Regions from separate parts of the Paenibacillus sp. NPDC056933 genome, predicted to be linked through region 2. Evidence: riboswitches for the same ligand, from Rfam matches in the RefSeq annotation. Region 2 holds a riboswitch; the other holds the start of a gene.
The links. Region 2 has a riboswitch for glycine ahead of gcvT (glycine cleavage system aminomethyltransferase GcvT). Riboswitches for the same ligand answer to the same signal wherever they lie in the genome.
Positions count from the first base shown of each region.

Region 1: another riboswitch for glycine. It lies ahead of sdaAB (L-serine ammonia-lyase, iron-sulfur-dependent subunit beta); the one in region 2 lies ahead of gcvT (glycine cleavage system aminomethyltransferase GcvT).

Region 1 covers NZ_JBHUQN010000004.1:167,744-175,655, reverse strand. Annotated here, with positions in the region: gene ACFTRD_RS24915 (alpha-glycosidase) at 1-159, shown strand, start outside; gene ACFTRD_RS24910 (helix-turn-helix transcriptional regulator) at 273-785, opposite strand; gene ACFTRD_RS24905 (YhgE/Pip domain-containing protein) at 895-2,112, opposite strand; gene sdaAA (L-serine ammonia-lyase, iron-sulfur-dependent, subunit alpha) at 2,362-3,300, opposite strand; gene sdaAB (L-serine ammonia-lyase, iron-sulfur-dependent subunit beta) at 3,290-3,979, opposite strand; glycine riboswitch at 4,091-4,218, opposite strand; glycine riboswitch at 4,223-4,345, opposite strand; gene pstB (phosphate ABC transporter ATP-binding protein PstB) at 4,825-5,580, opposite strand; gene pstA (phosphate ABC transporter permease PstA) at 5,593-6,480, opposite strand; gene pstC (phosphate ABC transporter permease subunit PstC) at 6,483-7,391, opposite strand; gene ACFTRD_RS24875 (phosphate ABC transporter substrate-binding protein) at 7,534-7,912, opposite strand, start outside.
Region 2 covers NZ_JBHUQN010000001.1:3,031,201-3,039,112, forward strand. Annotated here, with positions in the region: gene gcvPB (aminomethyl-transferring glycine dehydrogenase subunit GcvPB) at 1-609, opposite strand, end outside; gene gcvPA (aminomethyl-transferring glycine dehydrogenase subunit GcvPA) at 705-2,060, opposite strand; gene gcvT (glycine cleavage system aminomethyltransferase GcvT) at 2,057-3,193, opposite strand; glycine riboswitch at 3,392-3,492, opposite strand; glycine riboswitch at 3,496-3,618, opposite strand; gene gcvH (glycine cleavage system protein GcvH) at 3,965-4,354, shown strand; gene ACFTRD_RS13465 (PTS mannitol transporter subunit IIBC) at 4,871-6,337, shown strand; gene ACFTRD_RS13470 (BglG family transcription antiterminator) at 6,337-7,912, shown strand, end outside.

The sequences.
Region 1 (7,912 bases), on a different contig from region 2:
AATCGCTCGGAAGAAACGGCTATCGTCGAGCTGGAAGCGGGTAACAGGGAATGGAAGGAATTATTTGGAGAGAATTATCGTACAGCCAAGGAGGAGGGTATTCTGGCGGTCGAGCTGCCCGCATATGGATACGCTGTGCTAAGTTCGAATCCCGTGTAATACGATAAATAAGCGCTCATAGACCTGTAACGGATCTGTTGAGCGCTTATTTGGCGTTAAGGATCGATCATTGGAACAGTCACAGTTTAACGTCAGGATTTTTGTTGCGAAACTCATTCTGACGCGTTTACCTGCTCCCTGAGCAATTGGATGGTAGCCTCATATTGGACGAGCCCCACTTGCATACATAAGCGCTGTGAAGGTGAGATCTGTTCACCAAATTGCTCCATCTGGCGCTGAAGCTCGGCATACAACAATTCTTTACGCTTTAGTTCCGACCGAATCCACCCTGATACGGTATCTTCATCCGCCAACTCTCCGAAATACAAACGCATGAGAAAGTCGGATCGGAACACCTCCGCTTCCAAGGGACTCATCAAATAGGTGTTAAACTCCGCTGCCCCCTTCGGCGTTAGTGTATACACGTTTTTGTCAGGCTTCCCTTCTTGTCTAACCGATTCCTTGGTCAGCAATCCCAACTTTTCCATTTTGGCAAGCGTGGGATAGATGGTGCCAAAGCTGGCATCGAAGAAAAATGAAAAGTATTGTTCAAAGTACTGCTTGATCTCATATCCGGAACATGGCTGATTGTGCAGTATTCCGAGGATGACATGCTGCGTGTTCATCGGTGTACCGCTCCTTTCAATTCCCCTTAACGTATCACATCCTCCCTATTTCATTCAACATCATCAGACGTTTCACTAACGGTTGTTTCGGCATATAGGAGCGTATTTGTTATCCATGATCTGGTGAAGGCAGGTTTCCAGCCATTACAGCAGGGGTCTCAGCAGGCTTCGATTCCAAAGACATGTCAGAACGAGCCGGGACAGATCGCCGGATCCACGTGTACAGAACACCCAGAACCAGTGTTGACGTTCCAATCACTGTGAGAAGTAGAACATCCCTGTGAATTCCATTACCTCCAAGCACCAGATTCATCATACCCTCCACCGCGTAGGTGGCAGGCAAATAGTGACCTATTTGTTGATAGAAGTCAGGCAATACATCTCGTGGTATTGTCGAGCCGGAGGTCAGCATCAGCAAAGGCAGCAACGCACTGTTCAACCAGGCACCTGCATTTCCAAGCAACAACAGGCTCAATTGTGCTACAAACAAAAAGGTTAAGGTGATCAGCCATTGAAACAGCCATAACATCCACCATCCATCCACTGATGACACTCCCATAAGATGCATCATACTCGCTCCAACCAGCGATACGATGAACGCTGCACCCAGATTGATCATATTCCGAGCCCAGAATCGTTCCCATTTCCCTGTTTTACTACTCAATTCGCCAGAGACTTTCTGCAGGTTCATTCCAAGCAGCATTGCACCCGTAAACGTAGCCGTCACAATCAACATGGGTACCATAGAAAAGGCAAAATTCTGGACTGGATTCACCCGCTCCACGTCTGCCTCTACACGGGAAGATAACCCCTGTGCCAGTACATTCGCCTGCTCTGCAGCCATACCGGATTGATCCAGCATGTGGTGAATGCTGTTTTGTTGAACTTCACGGTTCAATGCCGCTGTAACTTGGGCGGATACGGTCTGCATCACACTTTTTACCGTAGCCACGTTGGATTCATTCATCACATACTTCACGGACACCGGTCTCGACAGGTCTCCCGCCCGCTGCATAAAACCGGATGGAATCTCAATGATCATGTACACATCCCGATCCGTTAACAGCTGTCTCGCTTCTTCCATTGATCCGGATGGTTTGATCTCGAAATCCAGATTCGTGGCCAGAGACTTTGCCACTGGCTCAGCTTCATTTCCATCTTCATTCACAATGGTTACTGCAAGCTGAGTCATCCGCGCATTAACCTGATCATAGCCACTAAGCCAGATGAAGTTAAAAAAGACCTGGAACAGCACAGCTGTAATCAAACCAACAATCGTAGCACCGTTTCTCATAAACAACAGACTCGTGTGAAATATACTTTTCATCCTATCTCTCTCCTTAGGCATGGCATTCTTCGCTATTATATATCATATCGATATATGACAATTATCAATATAACAATTCGATATATAAACGTCAACTCTATTTTATTTGCTCTCTGTTTAAACAGCAAAAAAGCCGATACAATTCTTCTCTAGGAAGCATTCGTATCGGCTTTACGTATCATGATGAAGCATATTATTTTTTTATATTAAAGGGCTCCAGGCATCAAAATTGATTTCAGGCTAAGGAGATTATGCCTTAGCTTCTGGTTCATTTTCACCAGGAGACTCAGACTCAGGTTCTGCACGCTTCGCCTTCGGTTTGGCCAGCTTTTCCATCATTTTCCGTCCAGTTGGCGTTTGAGCGAGCCCGCCTTGAGCCGTTTCACGGTGCCTGCTTGGCATCGCACTGCCCACTTCCAGCATGACATCTATAACTTCGTCTGACGGAATGGCGCTGCGCACCCCGGCCAGTGCCATATCGGCCGCAGCCAGCGCGGTTACCGCACCGAGTCCGTTACGGACGATACACGGGATCTCCACGAGGCCCGCAACCGGATCACAGATGAGGCCCAGTGTATTTTTTAACGCGAGACCTACCGCATGGACAACCTGCTCTGGTGTACCTCCTCGTAGTTCAACCATGGCACCCGCAGCCATGCCGATTGCTGAACCTACTTCCGCCTGACAGCCGCCTTCAGCCCCGGAAATAAACGAGTTGTTGGCAATAACATATCCAATCGCACCTGCACAGAACAGACCGTTTACCAAATGCTCGTCACTCCAGCCAAAACGCTCCTGGGAGCTGATAAACACACCTGGAATAATGCCGCAGGAGCCCGCTGTCGGTGTCGCTACGATCCGGCCCATGGAGGCATTCACTTCCGATACACATAAGGCATACGCCATAGCTAATGCAGAAGCATCTCCAGAGCAAGTCTCGCCTTGGCGAATATATTCGGCCATTTTTTTGCCGTCTCCGCCTGTCAGACCGCTGCGTGATGTCGTATCTTCAGTCAGCCCCTTGTGCACAGCTTCCTTCATCACCTGATAGTAATCCGACATCTGCCGCACAACATCGGCTCTCGGAGTATTGGTTTCCTGAACCTGCTCTTCGATCATCAGTTCGGCAATGGTTTTGGACTCCGCTGTACAAATGGTATTCAGTTCATGTAGATGTTTAAACCGCATCCGGCTCCACTCCTCTCTTCAAATCGATGACGCGAATTTCAAGGACATGGTCCAGCGATCGCAGACGATTCAACATCTCGGGATTTGGCACACCATCCATCTCCATCGCAGTCAAGGCTTCACCATCCCTGGCTTTCCGATCAACTTGCATATACCCGATGTTCACACCTGACGAGCTGATTGTGGACGTTACCGAAGCGAGAACCCCGGCTTTGTCTGAATGACGCAGAACAAGCGTCGGAAACTCTCCGCTGATCTGTACCCGGAAATCATTCAAGGCATGAACCGATACACTGCCACCACCAATGGATGCACCGATTAAAGAACATTTGCGCTCCCCATGCCACAATTCAATCTTGACCGTATTCGGATGGGGAGCCGGCAGACCGCTTGTGAAAAACTCAACCTCCATGCCCGCTTCCTCAGCATATTGCTCTGCATCCGGGATACGCGGATCGTCGGTGACATAATCAAGCAGACCACCGATCAACGCGAGATCCGTGCCGTGCCCCTGATACGTATCGGCAAACGAGCCGTACAGAGTAAGCCGGGCCCGTTCTGGCGTGCATCCCAGCCACTGACGGGCAATTCGTCCCAATCGTGCCGCTCCAGCCGTATGTGAACTTGATGGCCCTGTCATCGACGGGCCAATAATTGAAAAAACGTCTTTAAAACGCATCGCAAACCCTCCATTTATAATCGTCATTTTCATCCAGACCTACGCCCATAATGTTCCTTTATTACTGAATGATGACATCAAAAAAGGACAGAAGAAGGCTATGAGCCCTCTCTCTGTCCTCGATACCTGAGAGTTTCATGATAAGAAGCACGTTAGATGCCTTCCCTGTATTTCACAGGTTACACCTTGCCGCTTGATCATATACCCCTTGGGTGGCGCATTTCGCGCACTCTCCAGAGTTGCGTCCAACGATGGTACATTTACCTGAGAGATTAACTGCTGCGCCGGGTGCGCAGCAGCTTGCTCCTTCGGTGCCTGAATGCCAGCCATAACTCAGCCTGCCCAGGTCTCTCCCGCTCGCTATCATCCGCTGTATGGAACCATTCTGATCTTGGATCAGAATGATAATTGAAGTTTTGACTACTTTCTCATTAAGATTAATCGACCGGAAGATCAGTGTCAACAAACTTAACGATTTATTTGTTAACATTCGCTTATTTCCATTTTACACACAGAAAAATCAACAAATTGTAAACTTTCATCACATGAATGTGTTAATGCTTTTCATTACGAAAGCGCATACATTATTTTATTTTCTATGAGCCATATCTGTGGTTAGTACTATTTATGTTACGATCGACAGAACGGTTCGGGTATTCATCGCCTTCTTTGTATCAAATTAGAGTGGTACGTACGAATATCGTAGTATGATTGTTTTTATTATGGGAAACTATTCCATATGAAGGATCATACAAAAAAGCATAACCCCCGAACTATATCGCCCGGGTGTTACGCTTACTTCTCTATTTATAGCTCTATACTGTACTCCATCCAATTCAATTCGATTAACCGAAACGTCCCATAATATATTCCTGCGTCAGACGGTTGTCCGGGTTGGTAAAAATATGCTCCGTATCCCCGTGCTCAATCATATTTCCCAGGTAAAAATAGGCCGTATAATCCGAGATGCGTGCCGCCTGCTGCATGTTATGGGTAACGATCACGATCCGCAGCTCCTTCTTGAGCTCCGAGATCAGCTCCTCAACCTTGCCCGTGGATACCGGGTCAAGCGCAGATGCCGGTTCGTCGAGCAGCAAAATTTGCGGCTCAACTGACAATGCACGGGCGATGCAGAGACGCTGCTGCTGTCCGCCCGAGAGGGCCAGGGCTGACTCATTCAGTCTGTCCTTGACCTCATCCCAGAGCGCAGCGCGGCGCAAGCTTTTTTCCACAATCTCATCCAGTGCCTTCTTACTCTTGATACCGCGGTAGCGGGGGCCAAACGCGATATTGTTGTAGATGGACTTGTGGAAAGGGTTAGGCTTCTGCCACACCATGCCAATCTTCTGGCGCAGCTTGATTACATCTGTGCCGGGTTCATTCAGATCATTGCCATCCATCCAGATATGTCCCTCCGTGCGGGAACCGGCAATCTCGTCGTTCATCCGGTTGAGCGACCGCAGGAATGTGGATTTCCCACAGCCGGAAGGCCCGATGAGCGCCGTCACACTCGCTTCGGGAAACGTCAGGCTAATCTGCTTCACTGCCTGAAAATGCCCATAATATATGCTTAACTGTTCCGTACCGAAAGGTATGGCCATGTTGGTTCCTCCTTATTTCGAAGCTGTCATGCGGCGGTAAACCACCCGACCGATCCAGCGTGCACTCAGATTGAACGCCAGGACGAGAAGTACAAGCACGGCTGAAGCGCCAGCTGCTATCTCTTTGGAATCCGGGCCAATGCCTTCACTGTTCACTTTCCAGATGTGCACGGCCAGTGTCTCTGCCGGACGCAGTGGATTGATCGGTGATCTTGGGCTGGTTGGATTCCAATCCGTGAAGTCGAGCGGAGGACTACTCATACCCGCCGTGAACATCAGGGCTGCTGCCTCACCGAAGATCCGGCCCGATGCCAGAATCGTACCTGTAATTAAGCTGGGCAAAGCCACAGGCAACAGAATGGAAGTGATAATCTTCCATTTGGACAATCCGAGTGCAAGACCCGCTTCCTTCTGCTCTTTCGGTACGGCTCGGAACGCCTGCTCCGTTGTTCGCACCATCAGTGGAAGGTTAAATATGGCAAGCGCCATGGCACCCGATAACAGGGAGAAGCCTAGACCAAATGTATTAACGATCAGCAAAAGTCCGAACAAACCAATAACGATGGACGGGAAGGAAGATAACACTTCGACCACCAGACGAATAAAGCTTGTAATCCGGCCTGGTTTGGCGTATTCCGCCATATAAATACCGCCGCCCCATCCAAGCGGAATAGTAATAATCAAGGTCAGAACAAGCAGGAAGATCGAGTTAAACAGCTGCGGGCCGATCCCGCCGCCGCCCTTGAGCAACTGTGGTGCACTGGTCAGGAAGTGCCAGTTAATCTGACCAATACCCCGTATCAGAATGAAGCCGAGCAAGCCGAGCAGAAGAACAACAATGAACAGGGCCAGCACAACGATAACCGAAGTTGCAATTTTATCTACCGTTTTAGCCTTCATTTTCATACCCGGTTCCTCCTTTCAAGCAGGCGAACCAGAATGACGAAGACAAAGGTCATCACCAGCAGGACAAGCGCCATACTCCACAGTGCATTGTTATGAACAGAACCCATCGTGGTGTTACCCATACTCAGGGTAATTACACTTGTTAACGTTGATGCCGATTCGAGTAAGGATGTCGGTACATGCGGCGCATTCCCGATGACCATCTGTACAGCAAGGGCTTCACCAAATGCGCGAGCCATACCCAGTACAATCCCTGTCAGCAAGGCAGGCAGAACGGTCGGAATAATGACCCGATAGATCGTTTGCCAGCGAGTCGCACCCAAGGCGTAGGAAGATTCACGAAGACCTTTAGGCAAGGCAGACAATGCATCCGCCATAATACTGGTTACGGTAGGCAGAATCATAACGGACAGAACCAGACATCCGGCTGCAATCCCGACGCCAGCTCCACCAAAGATACTGCGCAGCAAAGGTACGATTACACTAAGACCGATAAAACCGTACACAACGGAAGGGATACCGGACAGAAGCTCTATCGCAGGCTGCAAGATTTTTTTACCTTTACCCGGTACGATCTCCGTCATAAAGAGCGCAGCACACAGGCTAAGCGGACTTGCAATCAGCGCTGCAAGAAATGTCGTTATGAAAGAGCCCGTAATGAACGGTAACGCCCCATAGGCAGCGGGTTCACCCGCCGGATTCCACGTTTTGCCGGATAAAAACTCACGCAAACTTACGCCATCCTGGAAAAAGGTCGACAAACCTTTGGACGCTACAAAATAAACGATGGAAAACATGACAACGATCAGGAAAACGACACAAATCGACGTATAGATTCGTCCCGTCCACTCTTCCCAGTAATGCTTTTCTCTCAAGGGCCGGCGCGATTTCAACTTGTTGTTCATTACCGTTCCCCCTTCGGTCTGTTCCATAACAACCATCCTTCTATAGTAGAATTCATGCAAAATATGGGATAAATCCAGAGCAAACCGCGCAAAGAGGCAGGACCTGGGTCCGCCTCTCTCGCTGTATGCGCAAGTTCAAAGATTATTTCGTCACAGTGCCTGCTGCATCACGTTTCACTTTCATGCCGGATACCGGGATGTAACCAAGCTCAGTCACGTCTTTTTGCTGAATTTCATCACTCAGGATGTAGTCGAGGAATGCTTTTGTTGCTGCGTCAGGGTCACCCTTGGTGTACATGTGCTCGTAAGCCCATACTGGATAAGTTCCTGCTTCTACGTTCTCAACCGTCGCTTCTACACCTTCGTATTTCAACACTTGCAGGCTGTCATCCAGGTAGGACAGAGCCAGGTAACCAATAGCTCCCGGAGTTTCAGCTACCAGCTTCTTAACTGTACCGGAGGAATCTTCCTGAATCGAACCTTGGATATCTTCTACTTTTGTGCCCAGTGCAAAGTTCTCA
Region 2 (7,912 bases):
GTCTGCGCGGGATGGTATCGTTACCGTTTCGAAACCTGCTACGGTTGCACTTGCCGGGTTGGTCCCATGAGAAGAGTCAGGAACGATGACTTTTGTACGCTGTTCACCACGACCTTCATGGTAGGCACGGATCATCATGAGCCCAGTCCATTCGCCATGTGCACCAGCAGCAGGTTGCAGCGTAACAGCATCCATGCCCGTCAAGCCTGCAAGGTCATTTTGCAACGTGTAGAGCAGTTCAAGTGCACCCTGAATACTGGATTCGTGCTGATATGGATGGATTTTCGCGAATCCGTTATAACGGGCGACATCCTCATTAATCTTCGGATTATATTTCATCGTACAAGAGCCGAGTGGATAGAATCCGTTATCTACCCCGAAGTTGCGACGGGAGAGGGCAGTGTAGTGACGAATGACGTCCACTTCAAAAACCTCAGGCAACGCTGCTGCTTCCGACCGCAGCATTTCCCGGGGAATCAGCGAATCGACAGCTTGCCGGGGAACGTCACATTCTGGCAAGGAATACGCGACCCGACCGGGACTGCTGAGTTCAAAAATCAACGATTGCTCTGGTGCTGGAGAGGCAACCTGAGTAGTGACTGTTGTGATAGTTTCAGATTGACCCGAAGTGGACAAAGAGGCTACCGTTTCCGATTGTCCTTGTAATGATGTCGTCGTCGTTGTCTTTGTTGTCGTTTCCTGAGTCACAGCGATCCCTCCAATACACGTGCGAATTCGTCTATCTCTTCCTTGCTGCGTCGTTCGGTAACGGCAATGAGCATATGTCCGGCGAGCTCGGAATACTCTCTTCCAAGTTCATACCCGCCAATGAAGCCGGCATCGAGTAATTTCAGTTGCAGGGCATCGACATTCGTTCCTTCAGGCAGTTGGACAACAAACTCATTGAAGGTAGGTACAGTAAACGTAAGAGAAACCCCTGGAATTGCGGTAAGCGTGTTAAGGGCATAATGGCTCTTTTGCAAATTCAAATCAGCGACGTCGATCATGCCTTGTTTACCCATAATGGACATATAGACAGAGGCGCTCAGCGCGAGCAGAGCCTGGTTGGAACAGATGTTGGACGTCGCCTTTTCACGGCGAATATGCTGTTCCCGTGCTTGCAGCGTGAGTACAAAGCCACGCTTGCCGTTGCGGTCCGTGGTCTGGCCTACAATTCGGCCAGGAATCCGGCGCATATGAGCCTGGGATACGGCGAAATATCCGCATGTTGGACCGCCGAGTGAAGCGGCGATGCCAAGAGGCTGCGCGTCGCCAACGACGATGTCAGCACCCAGCTTGCCTGGGGCTTCCAGCAGACCCAGTGACAGCGGGTTGGCACTGACCACGAGCAGACCCTTGTGCGCATGCGCCAGGTCTGCGGCCTGTTTTACATTTTCCACGGCGCCGAAGAAGTTCGGGCTCTGAATCATAACGGCTGCGGTGTCATCGGACACGGCAGCTTGCAGGGCATCCCAGTCTGTTACACCATTTTGGTACCCGATCTCAACAATCTCCAAATTGAGGCCGTGTGCATAAGCTTGCAATACCTGACGGGATTCAGGGTGCACGGTACGTGATACAATCAGCTGTTTGCGGCGGGTTGCCGCTGCGGCCAGATTGCCTGCTTCCGCAAATGCAGTTGCACCATCGTACATGCTGGCATTGGCTACAGCCATGCCTGTTAACTCACAGATGTAGGATTGAAACTCGAAAATCGCCTGCAATTCTCCTTGGCTGATCTCGGGTTGATAGGGCGTATAGGCAGTGTAGAACTCGGAACGGGAGATGACATGATTAATGACAGAGGGAACGTGGTGATCGTAAATGCCTGCGCCCAGGAAGCTGGCGTGTGTCTCGAAGTTGGCATTGGCTCCCGCTTGCTTCGACATATGACGTGTCAGTGCATATTCATCCAGTTTGGAGGAAACGGGCAGTTCACCCTGATAGCGAATCTCCTGTGGAATGTCATGGAACAGATCCTCCATCGTTTCCACGCCGATGGTTGCCAGCATGGCACTCTGATCCTGCTCGGTCATGGGAATGTAGCGGTGCTTGCTCATGCTTGATCAGCTCCTTGAGTAGGTGTCTTTGGTGCACGTGTCCGTTTATGAAAAGGGGTCTTCACAACCTCGGCTTTCAATTTCTTGCCTCGGATCTCAATCTCCAGCGGGGTACCCAGTGCAGCATATTTGCTGTCAATCAAGGCCAGCCCCAGATTGCGTTTTAGCGTAGGCGATTGGGTGCCTGTAGTCACTTCACCAATCTGTGCGCCTTCGGCGTAAATCGGATAATGGGGGCGTGGAATGCCGCGTTCCAGTACTTCGATACCGACCAGCTTGCGGGCAGGCCCGTCATTTTTTTGTCGCAATAAGGCTTCATGTCCGATAAAAGGTCCGGCATTCAGCTTCACAAACATGCCCACACCAGCCTCCAGCGGCGAGATGGTTGCAGACAATTCCTGCCCATACAGGGGAAGCTTGGCTTCAAAGCGCAGCGTATCCCGGGCACCCAGTCCTGCCGGGACAAGTCCATGACCTTCTCCCGCCTGCATCAATCCATTCCAGACGGCAGCGGCCTGTTCGGCAGGAACATAGAGCTCAAAGCCGTCTTCACCGGTATATCCGGTGCGGGATAACAGCAATGTAACCCCACATACCTCCGCATTCGGCACAAAACGGAAGGGCTCTATCGAAGACACATCGGTATCTGTCACCGTTCCGAGAATGTCCACTGCCAGCGGACCTTGCAGAGCAAGGAGCGCCGTCTGATTCGAATCATTGGTCATTGTTACGCCTGGCATCATGTGCTGTTGCAGCCATGCCCAGTCCTTATCGATGTTGGATGCGTTGACCACTAGCATATAATGCTGGTCTTGCAGTTTATAGATCAGCAGATCATCGACCACGCCGCCATCCGGATAACACATTAACGTGTATTGGGCTTGACCGGGAACGAGTGTTGTTACATCATTGGTGGTCATGTGCTGTAGAAAAGCTTCCGCGTGTTCACCTTGGACAGTGAATTCACCCATGTGGGATACATCAAACAGTCCGGCACGTTCTCGCACCGCTTCATGTTCTTTCTGAATTCCGCTGAATTGTACCGGGAGCTCCCAGCCGCCAAAATCAATGCATCGTACGCCTTCATATTGCTGATAGAGTGGAAAGAGTGGGGTTCTAAGCAAATCGGACATCCAATCACCTCGTCATGGGCCGTCAACCGGCCGAGTGTATAACCGTGGAGCAATGAATCTGGCATCAACTTTTATTATAAAAGTAAGGTAAAGACGCTATAGGCAGCGCCGCTCTATAACCTGTTTTCGTTTTTTTTGGGAAAAAGGAAAAGGACAGGCCAAAGAATCGGCATGCCAGAAGCACGCTGTATTCTTAGGCTCTGTCCTTGGTACCTGAGAGTTACCCCGCCGCATGATGCAGCAGGTTTCCCCTTGGGTGATCGTAACGCCCATACAGGGCGAATAGATGCTCTCCAGAGTTGCGTCCCGTAAAAGTCCTTTTGCCTGAGAGATTCACCTCCGCTTGTCGGTGGTTTACTCCTTCGGCGTTACCGCATGTACACCCTGATTCGGGTGTCAAGGGTAATCTCTCCCTTTACATTCATCCGCGGGCATTGCATAGACCAATAAACACATTTACTACTCTCATTAAAGCCTGAATCGACTATTGATGTCAAGAACGATATCATAGAAATTAATAAAAAATCCGAATGATATTTTCAATTTATTTTATAACGTTCGTCTATTTATAAAGAGTGCGCTTACTTTTCTAATATTCACCATTATATGTAGGGAGTGTTCATTTGAGTTACAGGCATATAAGAAAGAAAATCAAATAATTTGTGAGGTATCTTGACATTTGATTGGGAAATATCATACGCTATGTTCTGGGAAAAAGGTTAAGGTCAAAGAAGCGCATGCACTCATTAATGAAAAGCGAGGCGGATATCGATGAGCGAATTGAAAAGTGATTTCCTGTACAGTGAAGAGCACGAATGGGTGCAGACCGTAGGGGAGGATACCGTACGTATTGGCATTACCGAATTCGCGCAGCATCAGCTGGGTGACATTGTGTTTGTTGAATTGCCTGACCTTGAATCGGATGTAAAGGCGGAAGACAGCATTGGAACGATTGAATCCGTCAAAACCGTTTCGGATTTGTTTTCTCCTGTAAGTGGAACCATTGTGGCTGTAAATGACGCATTGCAGGATTCCCCGGAGCTGGTTAATAACTCTCCATATGAGGAAGGCTGGATGATTGAGATCCGTGTTGAGGGCGATCTGACAGCAGCACTGTCCACATTGATGAATGCGGACGCATATCGTAAACACACGGAATAATATTATTTTACATTATTTTACGAATTCCAGGGTGAAGAGCTAAGCTAGAGCTTGATACGAACGCCCGTTTAACGTGAAAAGAGTAATCCATTGAAATATATGCAGTTAGTGATACTGATGATTTTGACCATAGTTTAGGCGCAATTGCTTCATCTGAAACAGGATGAGCAGCTGCGCCTTTTTTCTGTTATTCGCGCAGCATGCATGTGGCATATATTTACATTTTATACGTCATTAAAATGGGGTTCTTCGTGGGAATGATACGTGAAAGGGAATATGACAGAGTCATTTCAGTTAAAAGGTTAAATAAATCGGACAATCCTTCAAATTTAAATCTTGTCATCAACGTTCATGACGGAAGTAGGTTTTCATTTCGTTGTAGAAGATACCGTTTTCATTTACGATATGTTTGTGAAATGAAGATTTATTTCAGATTTATACCTTGTTCGTCTGGATCATCACCATTGTCAAAAATTCAGTGGAATGAAGGTTTAATATGTTGAGGAGGTTTTCGATATGAGTTCAGTGGACGCAAAATCCGAAAAAAGCGGAGGAATACGGGTCGGCGTTCAGAAGTTTGGACGTTTCCTGAGCGGTATGGTTATGCCGAACATGGGTGCATTTATCGCCTGGGGTCTGATTACGGCATTGTTCATTCCAAAAGGATGGTTCCCTAACGCAGATTTTGCATTGCTGGTTGATCCAATGATCAAATATTTGCTGCCTTTGTTGATCGGTTACACAGGCGGTACCATGGTACACGGCCAACGTGGTGGTGTAGTCGGTGCGATTATGACCATCGGGGTGATTGTCGGCAGTGACATTCCGATGTTTCTTGGTGCCATGATTGCAGGACCATTGGGAGCCTGGGTCATTAAGAAATTTGACAAGGCTGTCGAGGGCAAAATCAAATCTGGATTTGAGATGCTGGTTAACAACTTCTCCGCTGGTATTATTGGTGGGATTTTGGCCCTTCTGGCCCTTAAAGGCATCGGTCCTTTCGTTGAAGCGATTAGCAAGGTGTTATCGGCCGGGGTAGAAACTTTGATGAATGCCGGTCTTCTCCCGCTGGTCAATCTGATCATTGAGCCAGGAAAAGTATTATTCCTGAACAATGCCATCAACCATGGGATTTTGACACCGATTGGTACAGATCAAGCAAGAGAACTGGGTCAATCCGTTTTATTCATGCTTGAATCCAATCCAGGACCTGGACTCGGCATTTTGCTGGCCTACTGCTTCTTTGGTCGGGGATCAGCTAAATCTTCCGCTCCAGGTGCTGTAATTATCCATTTCTTTGGCGGGATTCACGAGATTTATTTTCCTTACATTCTGATGAGACCGATACTGATTCTGGCTGCGATGGCTGGTGGTGTAGCAGGTACATTGACCTTCATGCTGACAGGAGCTGGCTTGGTTTCAGCACCGTCACCGGGAAGTATTATTGCCTACTCGTTGTTAACACCTAAGGGTGGATATTTTGGCATGCTGGCAGGGGTAGCTGTAGCAGCAATTATCTCCTTCCTTGTGGCATCCGTACTGCTCAAAACAGGTAAACAGAAAGACGACGAAGATCTGGATAGTGCTTCTAACCGTATGAAGGATATGAAAAACCAGGGCAAAACGGGTAACCTCACCGTTGATAAAGACAATCGGGAAGCTGACCGTGCAGCCGATATTGCTTCTTCGGCAGTAAAAACGGATATCAATAAAATTGTATTCTCCTGTGATGCAGGTATGGGTTCGAGTGCCATGGGAGCTTCGATTCTGCGGAAGAAAATGAAGGCAGCCGGTGTGGATGTCGCTGTAACCAACACGGCAATCAGTGAAATTCCGCAAGATGCCGACATCGTCATCACACAGAAAACATTGACAGACCGGGCCAAAACGGTGGCTCCAAATGCAGAGCATATTTCCATCGATAACTTCCTGAAGAGTCCTGAATATGAGGCACTGGTGGAGCGCCTCAAATCCGACTCCTGATGAGCAATATTACAAGGAGACAGCGTGAAATCGTGGAGTTCCTGCTGGAGCACCCGCATGAGGTAACTGCTGGCGAAATAGCTGTTGCGGTCAAAGTGAGTACCCGTACCGTACATCGGGAGTTGCAGATGATTGAACAGTGGCTTGAGCCCCTTGGCATGAAATTGGAAAAAAAATCGGGAACCGGGGTCCGAATCGATCCCGGTTCCGATGATCTGGCTGTATTGCGACAACAACTTGAGCTGAACGAATATGTGGAGTTTACGCCCGAAGAGCGTAAACTCTTCATGCTTTGCATTTTGCTGGATGAAGCTGAGCCTGTGAAGTTGCTTGCACTGGCCTCAGATCTGAAGGTTACGGTGTCTACGGCAAGCAATGATCTGGATGACCTTGAGCCACGTATTCTCCAGGCGGGATTGAAGCTGGTTCGCAGGCGCGGATATGGGGTCAAGATCAATGGAAGCGAAGTGGCACATCGCATGGCTATATCCGCGCTCGCTCTTGAATACTTGGATGAATCCGATTTGTTCGGGAGACATGTGGAGCAGGGAGTCTCTAAGGTAAACAGCAAACTTCTGGGAATGATAGGGCATGAGGATGTACTTACAATAGAAAATGCGTTGTGGCAGCCGGATATCGATTGGTTGGAAAATATCCCGGAGCGGCAATACATGAAGCTGTTGATTCAATTGTCCGTAGCGGTTGTTCGTATCCGCAAAGGCTTTGGCATTGGGCGGAGCCTTCATCAGGACAATAAGAACGGCGGATATCTGCTGGATGGCGAGAAGAAGGTACCGGAATACTTGGCTTCCCGCTTGTGCGGTGTTCTGTCTGCCCAGCTGGGGCTTGAGTTTGCCAAAGAGGAACAGGCATATTTTCACAGGTTGCTGATTGAAATTGAGCATTCCATTCATTCCTCGCGTCTGCTGCCTGTAGACGATTTGGTCTTACTCGATATGGTTCGTTCCCTCACAGATCGGATGCAGGAGAAGACCCATTATTTGTTCCATGAGGATCGTCTGCTCCGTGAAGGTCTGATTGCCCATATGGAGCCGGTGCTGGAACGCATGAAGGGGCGTCAGCTCATCCGTAATCCGTTGCTTCAGCAAATCCGCAAGGATTATGAATCATTGTTTGAGGATGTAAAAGAAGCGGTCCAACTGGCCTGGCCCAATACGGATGTGCCGGATGAGGAGATTGGATTTCTGGTTATGCACTTCGGTGCTTCCATTGAACGGCTGCGGGTGCTGAAGCGTGAAGTCAGGGCTGTCGTCGTCTGTACGAGCGGGATCGGATCTTCACGGATGTTATCGAGCCGTCTGTCCAAGGAAATTCCCGAAATTCGAATTGTGGACAGCGTGTCATGGTATGAAGCTGCACGTATTCCCAAGGCGGAATATGACCTGGTTCTCTCTACAGTCGATCTGCCAATGGATAAACATCAATACTACAAGGTAAGCCCACTGCTGACAGCAGAAGAGAGTGAACGCTTAAGGCATTTCATCAGGACAACGACGCTTCAGCGGGAACATAGTCCCCCACCTGAAGCAGATTCAAGGACAACAGGCCGTATCG